DNA from 4 places in the Novosphingobium aeonii genome. Region 2 is predicted to be linked to each of the others. Evidence: predicted binding sites of a transcription regulator. Region 2 holds the regulator's gene; each other region holds the start of a gene.
The links. The regulator LexA, encoded in region 2, represses DNA repair genes until DNA is damaged. The targets are predictions, from matches to a motif close to GTTCCNCNCTTGTTCT.

Region 1: ACLIMP_RS26125 (LexA family protein) is a predicted target of LexA. The motif match lies at 1,974-1,989, and genes of this name have one in related genera.
Region 3: ACLIMP_RS07970 (PA0069 family radical SAM protein) is a predicted target of LexA. The motif match lies at 1,264-1,279, and genes of this name have one in related genera.
Region 4: uvrA (excinuclease ABC subunit UvrA) is a predicted target of LexA. The motif match lies at 1,610-1,625, and genes of this name have one in related genera.

The regions. Positions count from the first base shown of each region.
Region 1 is NZ_CP176835.1:50,493-54,002, forward strand. Features, by position in the region: gene ACLIMP_RS26115 (hypothetical protein) at 1-105, shown strand, start outside; gene ACLIMP_RS26120 (Y-family DNA polymerase) at 221-1,483, opposite strand; gene ACLIMP_RS26125 (LexA family protein) at 1,495-1,932, opposite strand; gene ACLIMP_RS26130 (helix-turn-helix domain-containing protein) at 2,367-3,510, shown strand, end outside.
Region 2 is NZ_CP176832.1:2,411,239-2,414,748, forward strand. Features, by position in the region: gene moaC (cyclic pyranopterin monophosphate synthase MoaC) at 1-377, shown strand, start outside; gene ACLIMP_RS11705 (molybdopterin molybdotransferase MoeA) at 374-1,585, shown strand; gene lexA (transcriptional repressor LexA) at 1,683-2,378, shown strand; gene ACLIMP_RS11715 (ComEC/Rec2 family competence protein) at 2,434-3,510, opposite strand, start outside.
Region 3 is NZ_CP176832.1:1,603,749-1,607,258, forward strand. Features, by position in the region: gene ACLIMP_RS07965 (enoyl-CoA hydratase/isomerase family protein) at 1-60, opposite strand, end outside; gene ACLIMP_RS07970 (PA0069 family radical SAM protein) at 189-1,259, opposite strand; partial or broken gene ACLIMP_RS07975 (PA0069 family radical SAM protein) at 1,677-1,925, opposite strand; gene ACLIMP_RS07980 (TetR/AcrR family transcriptional regulator) at 2,025-2,618, shown strand; gene ACLIMP_RS07985 (TauD/TfdA dioxygenase family protein) at 2,773-3,510, shown strand, end outside.
Region 4 is NZ_CP176832.1:3,010,996-3,014,505, forward strand. Features, by position in the region: gene uvrA (excinuclease ABC subunit UvrA) at 1-1,598, opposite strand, end outside; gene ACLIMP_RS14475 (UrcA family protein) at 2,087-2,488, shown strand; gene ACLIMP_RS14480 (hypothetical protein) at 2,690-3,085, shown strand; gene ACLIMP_RS14485 (N-acetylmuramidase domain-containing protein) at 3,135-3,510, opposite strand, start outside.

The DNA of each region.
Region 1 (3,510 bases), on a different replicon from region 2:
AGCATCAAGCTTGATGCTGCCATCTATGATTGGGAGAGAGACCTTACCTACCTTAAGGAGGAGTTCTACGTTGGGCGCTATGATTTCTCATGGCCTACGGTCTAAATTGAAACCTGTGCAGCTGTAGAACAACGCCTCCAGAGGTTTATCGGCCTACCGCATCGCAATAGACTTACGTCCTTTTGCTCTCCCGCGCTTGTTGTCCGCAGTTAGGTTCGGACTACCGTGCGACTGGAATTTCTGAAAAATTCGTAGTCCACGATGGACTTTTCTGGCTGCGCTTCGTGTCGAAACTACGCGCACCGAAGCCTTGCGCCGCAAGCTGGATAGTCCCGCGTCCGAACCGCTGATTGAGGCGGTCCATGGCCGCAAGCAAGGAAGGCGCGCGTGGGTCGGCAGCCGTGAAAAAATCCCCCTGCCCCGTCCCTTCGGGCACCAGTTCTTCCAGAAGAACTCCGCACTTCGTGTAGACGCCTCCCGGTTGGTGCATGGCTTCCATCATTTTTCCTGCCAAAGCGGCGATGATGCGTGGATCATTGCTGGGTGGAGAAAGCCGCGTCTGACGGCTCGCGGAAGGCGGATTAGGGCGATAGCGCGATCCATGCGCGAAGGCGATCAGGCGGGTTGCCGCGAGGCCCTTGAGGCGGATTTTTTCGGCGGCGCGCACTGCGCGCCGCACCATGGCCTCGCGAAGCTCGGCTAAATCGGTCACAGGCGCGCCGAATTGGCGTGTTACCGCCGTGGCTTTGGCCGTGTCCGGCTCGGGTTTGAAATCGTCACACTCAACGCCGTTCAACTCTCGCACCAAGCGCTCGAGGACGACAGTGCCCACGTCTCGAGCGACCGCAGGCGGCAAAGCCGCCAGATCGGCAGCGGTGTGGACCCCAAGGGGATCGAGCCGGGCCGCTAGCGCGGGGCCGATACCCCATACCTCCTTGATCGGCCATTTCTCGAACATGCGTGATCGCAGCTCGACATCGTGCAGATCAACGACTCCGCCCCATACTTTTTCGGTGGCCTTGGCGAGTGCGTTGGCGACCTTCGACAAGGTGCGCGTGGGGCCAAGCCCGATCCGGGTAGGTAGTCCGGTCACCTGCAGGATCGCCTTTCGCATGACCTGCGCTGCGGTGACGTCTCCAAGTCCGCTTCCGGTCAGCGGCATCCTGAAGAAACTCTCGTCGATCGAGTAAACTTCCACGATGTCGCTATGCTCGGCAATGACCGCATTGAAGCGGCGGTTCATGTCAGCATAGAGTTCATAATTGGACGAGCGGATCTCAATGCCGTGACGTTCGATGATGTCGCGAATTTTGAAGACAGGCTCGCCCATCCGAACATGCAAGGCCTTGGCTTCCTCGCTGCGCGCGACAGCGCATCCATCGTTGTTGGATGTGACAATCACCGGGACGCGCCGCAGGCGCGGGTCGAAGACCCGCTCCGAGCTGACATAAAAGTTCACGCAGTCGACAAGGCCCCAAGTCATAGGCCCTTCCCTTATCGCTGGAAATTGCGCACGCCCGCGCGCACCACACCCCAGACTTCCGTGGTGTCGTCGGCAATCTGTTCGGGGTAGCGTTGGCGGCTGTTGCGCGCTTCAAGATACGGGACGCCTGCTCGCGCGACGAGCTGGCGGCAGACGAATCCGCCAGCAACGACGGCTATGACAATGTGCCCGTTGCGCGGCGTCACATCGCGGTCGACGACGACCACATCGCCATCGCAAATCCCAGCATCAACCATGCTGCTGCCATCAATTCGAAAAACGAAGCTTCCTGCCCGATCGAGCCGGAGCAGTTCGGATAGGTTGATGGCATCTTCTTCCCAATCCTGGGCGGGGCTTGGAAAGCCAGCGCCCGCTACACCGATCGGCTGCAACCGGAAGCCCGGTGCCAGAACGGCGAGCGGGACCGGCTGCGCTATCGGCAGTGTCATGGTGATGTTCCCTTACTCGTCTACCGGCCATAGCGCGGAATGGAACATTATGGGAACATGATTCAGGCTCAGCCCGGCAATCTTTTGCGCTGGAGGCGGATTTGCGTGCATTGGTTTGATGGTCTCAAGCCCATCACTTTCGCCACGCAGCCCTGACCGATTGGCCAGTCTATGGATCGTTTCGGGTGCCAAGGAGCGAATTTCAGAGGTGACGACTTGGGATCAGTGCTCGACCAAGTGCTTCCCATTTTCGACGGCCACCTCATCTTGATCGCCAAAAATGTCTATTTGTTTGTCATCAGGATAGCAAAAACCGGCTATTTCTCTATTTTAGAAGCGCTGAACAGGCCGAATATAGACATATCTTACCGCCTTCTATGTCTATCTTCATCGGCTAAAGTGGTCCCGTCAACGCACTGCAAGGACCCGGAAAAATGGCTTTCGATAAGGAACTTCTCGACCGCAAAATCAAGGAAGCGGGCATCACCCAGGTTGCACTTGCGAAACTGCTTAGTGTTGATGCACGTACCGTAAGCCGATGGCTGCATGGGGATAAGCCGCCAAAACGCAGTCATATCGAGGAATTGGCGAAACACCTGCGTTGTAGGCCGGAAGACTTCGATCCTCGCTATGCCGACGGTGAAAATGAAATCTATGTCGCGGGAAGGGTTTCGGCGGCGTCACACAATGCGTTCGCCACAATGAAGCTGGTTTATGGCGTCGATGAACAGACGATCATCGAGTTGGCTCCTGTGCTGTTTTCCATCGTCGCCGCGAGATCCGTGAATCTTCCAGAGCAAGATGATGCCTGGTGGGATCAAGTTGGGCGTGACGCGGAAGCACGGGGTTTTTCAGGACTGCAGCGCTTCCGGAGCCTTGAGGAACAAGAAGGCTTCGATTTGGATGAGCGGGCTGCTCAGGGCAACAAATGTTTCGGTTTCAAAGTGGCCGACGACGAGTGGATGGCCCAGCCCCGCAATCTGTTCGCTGAGGCCATACGTCGATTGATTCATGAGGCTGCTTCGAATGTGAGCATGGACCAGTTCGCATGGCCTCGCGCAGGCGAAGCACCGACCGCTCTTGGCTTCAATCCTCATGTGGCGCTGTTCGATTTCATTGCAGAGGGAGACAGTGAAATCGTGCGCAAGCTGGCCAGGGGCGAAGTGCGTCTATCCCAGAGCATGATCAAGGCCGAACTTAACGCAGATGGAAGTCTTGAGGCGCAGGCCGAGATCATCCGCAAAGATCTGGCCGAACAGGCTGCCAGCCATCGTGCGAAGCTCTTGAATCTGCGTCAACAGGGACTGGCAAAGCTGACGGCTTGGCGTGCATCCTACCAAGATCAGTATCCGGATCTGGCGAAGGAATACGACGACTTGGTGGCGGCATACTGCCATGAAGAAAATTGGTATCCAGAATACTACAGGCATGAGGACAAAGAGGCAGCCTACGCCGACCCCTTTGCCGAAATCCGCTTCGTCGACGACGTCAAGCTCCGCAGTCAGCGAGATGGATCAGGCAGAGGAGAACTTTGGCTGACTTTCAATGCCCCTGAGCCGCGGCGGCTCAAAGAACTGG
Region 2 (3,510 bases):
TCGTGATGACGCAGGATGCGCTCGAAGCGATCCAGGCCGGCAATGCCCCCAAGGGAGATGTCCTGGGCACTGCCCGTATCGCCGGCATCATGGCCGCTAAGAAGACCGGTGACCTTATCCCGATGTGCCACCCGCTGTTGCTTGATGCCGTAAACCTCGATTTCACGTTTGACGCACAAGCCATATCCGCCAAGGCAACGGTAAGTCTAAGCGGCAAGACTGGCGTTGAAATGGAAGCGATTACAGCGGTTTCCGTCGCACTCGTAACAATCTACGACATGGCGAAAGCGCTTGATAAGGGCATGATCATCGGCGACATTCGCCTGATCGAGAAGACAGGTGGAAAATCGGGCCACTGGCGAGCTGAAGCGCTGTGAAGCCGCACCTTTCCCTCGAGGAAGCGCAGTCCCGTCTTCTTGCACTTGTCGAGCCTCTCCCCATCGAGCGGGTCGATATCGACGGCGCGCTCGGACGCTTTCTAGCGGAACCCTTGCGCGCTCATCGCAGTCAGCCTCCGGCTGATCTCTCGGCAATGGATGGATATGCCGTAACCGCCGACCTGTCGGGGCCTTGGCGCGTTATTGGCGAGAGCGCGGCCGGCCATCCTTACGAAGCGTCAGTCGGCGCGGGCGAAGCAGTAAGGATTTCGACCGGTGCGATGCTGCCTGAGGGCGCCCAAGCCGTTATCCTTCAGGAAGACCTCGCTCGCGAGGGGCAACAGATCACCCTGACGGGAGAGGCACCCGAACCTAGCCACCGCCATATCCGGCGCTGCGGCATGGACTTTGTGGAAGGCCGCGAACTTCTCGCCGCCGGTACTTTGATCGGCCCGGCGCAAGCCGCGCTCGGCATTGCCGCCGGCCATCGCCACCTGCCCGTCCGACGGATTCCGCGGGTAACCGTCATAGATAGCGGCGACGAACTCTCGACCGACCCTGAGTTCTGCGCCAACCATCAAGTTCCTGCCAGCAACGGCGTCATGCTGGTTGCCATGGCCCGCTCTCTTCCGGTGGATGCGAACCGGATAGGCCCCGTGGCCGACAAGCTCGATGACCTCATCGCCGCCTTCGAACAGGCGAGCGATTCTGACGTCATCGTGACCAGCGGGGGTGCCTCGGTCGGCGATCACGATCTTGTCCGCCCGGCCCTCGAAGCATGGGGCGCACAGCTGGACTTCTGGCGCGTGGCCATCAAGCCGGGCAAGCCCCTGCTCGTGGCGACCCGCCAGCGCGCTACCGGGCCGCAAATTATCATCGGATTACCGGGGAATCCGGTATCCAGCCTTGTGACAGCCTATCAGTTTCTCCTGCCTGTCCTGCGGGCCCTGTTGGGGGCTTCACGGCCAATCCCACAGCCGGTTGCAACCCGGCTTTCGGCCCCCCTGCCCGCTGCGGGCAACCGCCGGGAGTTTTTGCGCGGTTACTGGAACGGCGAGACGGTCTGCGCGAACCCGCTTCAGGACAGCGGCGCTCTGGCATCGCTCGCGGCAAGCAATGTACTGATCGATCGCCCCATTGGCGCGCCGGCCGCGAATGCAGGAGATGTTGTTGAAGTGTTCTTGCTCCAAAATGGCGGTATTGCTTGACGATACCGGATTCGTTGCATAATTGTTCCCTCATTGTTCGCAGGCAAATCGCCGGACGAGACAGGGCCATGGGCCGCAGAACGAAGAGGCAACGCAGATGTTGACGCGCAAGCAGCACGAATTGCTCCGGTTCATTCAGGTCCGGCTTGAGGAAAGCGGCATCTCGCCCAGCTTCGAGGAAATGAAGGAAGCGCTGGACCTCAAGTCCAAGTCCGGCGTTCACCGCCTGATTTCCGCCTTGGAGGAACGGGGTTTCATTCGCCGCCTCCCCAATCGCGCTCGCGCTCTCGAAGTCCTGCGCCAGCCTGAGGATGCAACGTCCAAACCTGCAAGATCGACTCCGGCGGCGAACAGCAACGATACTGCAGCGCCTGTCCGCGCACCCCAGATCGCACCTGCCCCCGCGAACGATGTCATCGAAATCCCACTCCACGGCCGCATCGCCGCCGGCGTGCCGATCGAGGCCTTCGAAGGACAGTCCATGCTCCCGGTTCCCGCAGCGCTGCTTGGTTCGGGCGAACACTATGCGCTCGAGGTTTCGGGTGATTCGATGATAGACGCGGGCATCCTCGACGGCGATTTCGCCTTGGTGAAGCGCACCAATACCGCTCGCGACGGTGAAATTGTCGTCGCTCTCGTGCGAGGGGCTGAAGCCACGCTCAAGTATCTGCGCCGCGAAGCCGGAATGGTGCGCCTTGACCCTGCCAATGCCGCTTACGAACCGCAGATTTATGGGCCTGACGAAGTCGAGGTTCAGGGCAAACTGGCCGGACTGCTACGCCGCTATCACTGATGCGGCTCAAGCGTGAGACGATGTCCGGTTGTTCCGCCGTCTCGCCGCCGCGTTATTACCGGGCCTTGGCGATGACGCCATAAGAAAGCGGCGGCGAACGCCACCACCCATGATCACCTTGCGCATCTGCCACTGAATGTACCGTGCGGCGCTTCAGGTCGATCGCCACGCCGCCCGTCTTGCTCAGCATGTTGCGATCCGCCTTCAGCCAGATTGGCTGACAACTTCGCGGCAGACGTCGGCCCGCAATTACGAGATAGGCGCGCTGGCAGGCCCGAGCCAAAGTGTCTTCCGGCACGATATCCCGGCCCCTGGCGATCAGTATGTGGCGCGCCTTCCCGCCACGTTCCAGCATCAACGCACAGAAATCCGGGTTGCATCGCACGCCCGGCCAGTCTGCAATCAAGACGGGTTTTGACTGAACTCCCGCTACTTCCATCAGATTGTCCAAAACGTAATCGCTCGAGCTGTCGCGCAGCATGACAAGGCGCCTCCCCGGACCGTCAATCAAAGCAACTTGGCGGCCATCTCCCGAAACGACGATGTCCGGCGGGGTCAGCAGGAGCAGGCCGATAAAGCCGCTGGCGACTGGAAGCAGACCCCAGAGCCTGGCTTTTCCGTGCCAAAGCCCCAGCCAAAGTCCTCCAGTCACGAAAAGTAGAAACTGCCATCCGCCCATCGTCGGCGCCATGCTCACCGCACCGGGCCGCGAGGCGATGAACCGTGCCAGACCGATCAGCAGATCGATGGCTACTCCAGCAAGCCACCAGACCGGCGATCCGGCCCCAACGATATCGAAAAGCAGCGCCGCGCCGACCAGGGGCATGACAAGAAAGGTCGTGAGCGGGATGGCAACCACATTGGCGATCGATCCATAGAGTCCGGCGCGGTGAAAATGATAAAGTCCGATCGGCATCAGCGCGAGTTCGATGGCTACGCCCGTGACGAGGATCAGGGATAGGCTGCGCAGCGCCTTGAAAGGCAATGCTTCGTCACGGGCCGAGAACCAATGCCGGATGGGCACCGCATTGCCTAACGCGATCAGCACGACAACGGCGGCAAAGCTCATCTGGAAGCTAGCGCCCACAATCGATTCGGGCCAGATCAGAAGGACGATGAAGGCGGCCGCCGC
Region 3 (3,510 bases), 810 kb from region 2:
ATCGAGAGTGAGGATCTCCACATCGCCGCGACTATCTACGAGAATGGTGGGTTCCTGCATGGCGTCCCCGGTTGGAATGGCACAGGAATCCTCGGGTTCTCCTGATCGGCGATCAAGGTCTGCAATGGCCGGGACAATTGCCTCTCGGGGGCATTCCAAAGGTGGCTTCAACAGGTGTTGAAACGCCTCTAGAGCAGGGAGAGCTGGCCATCGAGCGACGGACGGCGAAATTGCGAACAGTCGAGCGCGATGGACGGCTTCGCGAAGCCCATCCGCTTCATCGCAACCCTGAACCGATGCCGGAAAAGGTCGGCCCACACGCCGCTCGGCCGCATCCTGGTGAAGAACTGCGGGTCATTGTCGCGTCCGCCCCGCATCGACTGGATAGTGGCCATGACTTTCCCGGCCCGGTCGGGGAAATGAGCGTCAAGCCATTCGCGGAACAAGGGAGCGACTTCGTGAGGAAGCCGGACCATGATCCACGTTGCGGCGTGGATTCCCTGCGCGGAGGCTGCTTCCAGAATATCCTCCAGGAACTGATCGGTGATGGAGGGAATGACCGGCGCGATCGAGACATGGGCCGGCACTCCGGCTCTGGCCAGTTCGCCGAGCGCTGCGATCCGCTTGTGCGGAGTCGCGGCGCGAGGTTCGAGAAGGCGTGACAGGTGCGGGTCCGTGCTGGTCACCGAAATGGCCACTGCCACCAGCTTCAGCCGGGCCAGTTCCGCGATCAGGTCGAGATCGTGCAGGACGCGGTCCGATTTCGTGGTGATCGTCACGGGGTGGCGTGTTTCGAGGCAGAGCTCAAGAATGGCGCGGGTGATGCGGTAACGCCCCTCGATAGGCTGATAGGGGTCTGTATTGGTGCCCATCGCGATCGGTGCGGGCCTATAGCCGGACTTGGCCAGAGTTTCGCGAAGCAGACTGGCTGCCTGGGGTTTCGCGAAGAGCCTGGTTTCGAAATCGAGACCGGGCGAGAGGTCGTGATAGGCATGTGTCGGCCGTGCGAAGCAGTAGATGCAGCCGTGCTCACACCCGTTGTACGAATTGATCGAGCGATCGAACGGAATGTCCGGGGACTTGTTGAATGAGAGGATCGTTTTGGGATGGAGAATGGTGACTGTCGTCGCGCGCTTAGGGCGCGGACCATCGATCTGATCGACCTCATCAAGCCAGTCGCCGTCGGCCTCACTACTAGTGAGGTTGAAGCGAGTGCTGCTTTGATTGTTGGTCGCGCCGCGTCCCTTGATCCGTTCCATAGATCGAACATATAGGGAACAAATGGGGTGTGCGAGTCATTTTCTCTTCGGCTGCCCTAATCCTTAATCGGCGGCTGGGAGCGCAACTCCGAGATATAATGGGCTATGTCGGCAGCAGTTTTGTTCGCTCTCTGACGAGCGTTAGCTGACGCGCCCAAGCCCATGTAATTAGTTTCTACATCGATCAGGTATGCGGCTACATCTTCTGTGCTCACGCCCTTCGAGAGGCGTGCAGCTGCCTGCGTCAAGTACGCATCGTATTCGTCATCAGGTCGATCATCAAGATCGTCTATTCCAATTGGATCCCACTGAGACCAGCCAATCTCACGTAATCGTGACAAGTTGAATGTGGGCACACAATCCATTCGCAATGGGTAAATAACGAAATCTCGAAAATCCACCTCTTTCTAGGTCTACACAACTGTTAGTGGATTGGTCGCAGCCGCGATAGGCGTTGATCGAGCGATCGAACGGGATGTCCGGAGATTTGTTGAAAGACAGGATCGAGCGGGGATGCTCTTCTGTTACGGTCGTGGCCGGATGGCGGGCAGGGCCGTCGACATCGTCCCTGCTGTCGAGCCAGTCGCCATCGGCCTCCCGCTGTGGGAGGTTGAAGCGGGTGCTGGCCTGTCCGCTGACGGCGCCTCTTCCCTTGTGGACCTTCATGCCGCCTTTTTGAACAAACAGGGAACAAATGGCAAGTCCCGGCGGTCCGGTTGATCTTCCCGGCCGCAGGCCCTAGGCCAGCGCGGCAAAGGAGATCTGATGGCAGGCGCACCGCGCAGGATCGGAGCCGAGACGTCCGCGACGCGGGCACGTATCGTCGAGGCGACCGTCCAACTCATTCGGGACGAAGGCTATGCCGCTGCAAGCACGCGGCGCGTGGCGGCGCGGGCAGGGCTCAAGCCTTCGCTCGTCCATTACTATTTTCCCACGACCGACGATCTCCTGCTCGAAGTCTCGCGCCAGGGCGCTGCCGAAAGCGATCGCATGATTGAGGAGGCGCTGACTTCCGACGATCCGGTGCGGGCGCTCTGGTGTTTCTTCGTCGATACCAGCAGGACCGCGATGTCCCTCGAATTCATGGCGCTTTCCAACCATCGGCCGGCGGTTCGCCAGATGATGGCGGAGCACAGCATGGCCATGCGCAAGCGCCAGGTCGAGATTCTCGAACATATTCTGGGCGATCGCCTCAAGGTGCTTGAAGGTTTCGACGCCGCCGGCCTCACCGTGGTTCTGGCCGGGATCGGCCGGGCCATCGTGATGGAATCGGCGCTGGGCGTGACGGACGGCCATGAGGCCGCCATGGCCATCGTGGAAACCTGGCTGTCCCGGCTGGAGCCGATCGGGGCCGACTGATCGCCGCGCCGCTGCACGCCTGTTTGAACGGGCGTTCAGTACGTGATAACACAATACCGATCGCAACTATCGCCATGGGCGGATTGATGCAGGCCTCGTTCTTCGCGCATCGCAGGAACGACGTTCTCGTCAGTGAATTGGGAGAGTTCGGAAAATGTCGGTCGCAACCCAGACCAAACTCAACGCGGAAGATATCAAGCCGAAAATCGGCGGTCGTGTGCTCAACACGAAGGAAGAGCTCCTGTCCGGCGAAATCGCCAGGGAAATCCGGGAGCTGCTGGAAGCGCGCGGCGTGCTGGTGTTCCCGCAGGTCAACTTCACCGATGAAGAGCAGATCGCCTTCACGAAGACGCTGGGCACTTTTGCGCCGGAGCGGAAGGGCGGCGAGGAAGTGATCTCGAAGATCACGCTCGACGCCAAGGAAAACCCCATGGCGGCGGAGTACCTCAAGGGCTCTCTCTACTGGCACATCGATGGCACCCGCAATGACGTGCCGATCCTGGCCTCGCTGCTTTCCTGCCGCGTGCCGAGCCCGCGCGGCACCGGCAACACCGGCTTCGCCAATACTTATGCGGCGTTCGAGGGCCTGCCTGCCGAAAAGCAGGAAGAGTACGAGCAGTACCGCGTCGTTCATGGTCCCTGGGCAAGCCTGTTCTATTACGAGCCGGAACCGAGCCTGGCCAAGCTCCAGGGCTATGCCCAGATCGGCGAACAGGAACTGCCGCTGGTCTGGAAGCACCAGTCGGGCCGCAAGAGCCTCGTGATCGGCTGCACTTCCGCGCAGGTCGTTGGCAAGTCGGCTCTGGAAAGCGCGATGATCATTCACGGCCTGCGCGAATGGGCGACCGGCCCGGAATTCACGTATAGCCACGAATGGGAAGTCGGCGATCTC
Region 4 (3,510 bases), 600 kb from region 2:
CCCGACAGGCCCGAGCCGATCTGGCTGGCAAGGCGGATGCGCTGGCTCTCGCCGCCTGACAGGGTGCCGCTGGTGCGGTCGAGGTTGAGGTAATCGAGCCCGACGTTGTTGAGGAAGCCGAGGCGCTCGTTGATTTCCTTGAGTATGGCCTTGGCGATCTGCTGCTGCTGGCTGGTCAGCTTGCCCTCAAGCTCCCCGAACCACGCGAAGCCATCCGCCACCGAAAGGCGCGCGGCATCGGCGATGTCGCTGCCGGCGATCTTCACCGAAAGCGCCTCGGGCTTCAGGCGCTTGCCATCGCAGGTCTCGCAGGGCTGCGCGGTCTGGAACTTGGACAGTTCCTCGCGCATCCAGGCAGAGTCGGTCTGGATCATGCGGCGGTTGAGGTTGCCGATCACGCCCTCGAACGGCTTGTTGACCGTGTATTCCTTCTTGCCGTCCCTGAACGTCAGCGGCACGGCCTTGCCCGCGGTGCCGTAGAGGATGACGATCTTCACCTCGGGCGAAAGCGCGTCCCACGGCGTGGTGAGGTCGAAACCGAAGTGCTCGGCCAGGCTGGAGAGCACCTGCATGTAATAGGGCGAAGGCGGGTTCGACTTGGCCCAGGGCACCACGGCGCCCTGCTTGAGGCTGAGATGCTCGTTCGGGACCACCAGTTGCGGGTCGAACAGCAGCTTCTCTCCCAACCCGTCGCAGGCCGGGCAGGCGCCTTGCGGGGCGTTGAACGAGAACAGGCGCGGCTCGATCTCCTCGATGGTGAAGCCGCTGACCGGGCAGGCGAACTTTTCCGAGAAGACGATGCGGTTCGGCGGCAGGCCGGTTCCCTTGAGGGTCTTCTTCGCACCCTTCCCCTCTTCCTCACGGCCGGGAACGACGCCGTCGGCGAGGTCGATATAGGCCAGCCCTTCGGCCAGCTTCAGCGCCTGTTCGAAGCTGTCTGCAAGGCGGGTCTGGATGCCGTCCTTCACCGCGATACGGTCCACCACGACCTCGATGTCGTGCTTGTACTTCTTGTCGAGCGCGGGGGCGTCCTCGATGGCATAGAGTTCGCCGTCGATGCGGACGCGGGTGTAGCCCGCCTTCTGCCACTCGGCCAGTTCCTTGCGGTATTCGCCCTTGCGGCCGCGGACCACCGGCGCCAGCAGATAGGCGCGGGTGCCTTCGGGCAGTTCCATCACCCGATCGACCATGTTGGACACGGTCTGCGCCTCGATCGGCAGGCCCGTGGCCGGCGAATAGGGAATGCCCACGCGCGCCCAGAGCAGGCGCATGTAGTCCCAGATCTCCGTCACCGTCGCCACCGTGGAGCGCGGGTTGCGGCTGGTGGTCTTCTGCTCGATCGAGATCGCGGGGCTGAGGCCGTCGATATGCTCGACGTCCGGCTTCTGCATCATCTCCAGGAACTGGCGCGCATAGGCCGAGAGACTCTCGACATAGCGGCGCTGCCCTTCGGCATAGATCGTGTCGAACGCGAGGCTCGATTTCCCCGAGCCCGACAGCCCGGTGATGACGATCAGCTTCTCGCGCGGAAGCTCGATGTCGAAGCCCTTGAGGTTATGCTCGCGCGCACCGCGCACCGTGATGTGGGAGAGACTCATGGAGGTGACGTGTTCCAGATTTGTTCGCAAAGCGCAAGCAGCCGCGCCGCTCTCCGATCGCCTCGCCGAAATGCCAGGCCGCGATGTGGGGACGCCCTGCGCGATTGCAACGCCGGGCGCGGCAGGCCTGTCATGTCGCCCGTCGATCCGCAAATGCCGTTCGACGACAGAGACCGCGTTATGACTTGAAAGCGACATGGTTCTGCGCAATAGCAGGATCGCCCGATAAAAGTACCGACTCACCTTTTGCGATATGGCAATTTACTCATACAAGTAAATTTACGCGCATACCTTGAACGCCGGGGTGATAATCGCGGGGCCTTTTAAAGTATAGACATATTTATACTTAGGTCGACACCCTCCCCACAGCCTGTGGCTGTTTGGGAACGACTTTCCACATCCATTGAGGTCGCCAGCAGTTCGCTGCCCCGTAGATCCGCGAAGGTCTGCGTGCGGGGGCTGCACTCTCGAGCAACAGGAGAATGCAGATGACCAGGATTCACACGAAAATCGTCACCACCGCCATGTTCGCCATGGCCTCGTTCGCGCTTGTCACCCCCGTCCTTGCGGACGTGGTGGTCAAGGAAGTCCGCAACTCGAACCTGCCAACCCGCGAGGTCCGCTACGGGGACCTCGATCTCACCACCGCCAGCGGTCAGGATTCGCTGACGCGGCGCCTCACCGTCGCGGTACGCCAGGTGTGCGGCGGCGCGGACATGCGCGACCTGCCGGCATATTCCGACATGATGCGGTGCCGCGACGATTCCTCGGAAAGGGCCTTCACACAGCGTGATGCCCTGTTCGCCGAACGGATCGCCGCGCGCGGCCAGCCCGACCGGATCGCGACCAATACCCGCGCGATTTCGATCGTTGCCGTAAGGAGCCATTGAGCCGTCCAGGGATCGGGATTCCGCCGGCCGGAGAAATCCGGCCGGCGGCTTCTTGCCCGCAAATTCGCCCACGCCGCCTAACGGCGCGGCTCACGCCTGAACCGCTCCGTCGCGCCGGGCAACGGCTCGTCGCATAGCCGTTTGCATCCGCCCCATCGCCCCGCCAGAGCGCGGGAAAGCCAGCGAGGGATGGAGATTACGATGAGGGGAGCGCGCGCTCTGATTGCGTTCGGCACACTCGTGCTGGCGGCGGGACCGGCTCTGGCCGACGACCCTCACGACCGGATGAGCGCTGAGGATATCGCCCGCGATCGCGCGATCATTCGCAAGCTCAACAATGACCAGTTGCAGTACGTCCGCAAGCGCGACGCGCAATATGCTGCCGGATGGAAGGATTACGACCGCGCCCGGGGCGGCAACGACTATGCCGACGAGGACGCGAACGGGGACGCGGAGGAAGCGCCGCGCGGCAGCAGCTATTCGCGCCAATCCCGCGAATACGACAGGGCCCGCCGCGATTACGAGGCTGACCTTGCCCGCTGGCGCCGCGATGTCGCCGCCTGCCGCGCGGGCGACTATTCCCGCTGCGAGCGCTGAGACAGATCTTTCCTCCAGGCGGCACGGCAAGCTCCCGGACAATGGCCGTTCACGGCAGCAGCGCCGCCCATGTGGCGGCGCCGACGACGCCGTCCGCCTTGAGTGCTTTCGACTTCTGGAAATCCATCACCGCCTGCGCCGTCATCGAGCCGAAAGCGCCATCGGCGGGGAGCTTCAGCAGCTTCTGCAGGAAGGCGACATCCTCGCCCTTGTCGCCGAAGCGCAGCGGCTGGCGTGAAAGCGCGGCATCGACGGAGGGGCTGGCAGCGGCTGACGGCGCAGAGGAAGGCGCCTGAAGCGCAAGCCAGGTCTGCGCACCGACGATCCCGTCCGCATAGAGACCCTTGCCCTTCTGGAACGCAATCACCTTCGTCTTGGTGGCCGGGCCGAAATCGCCGTCCATCGGCAATCCCAGCAATTGCTGG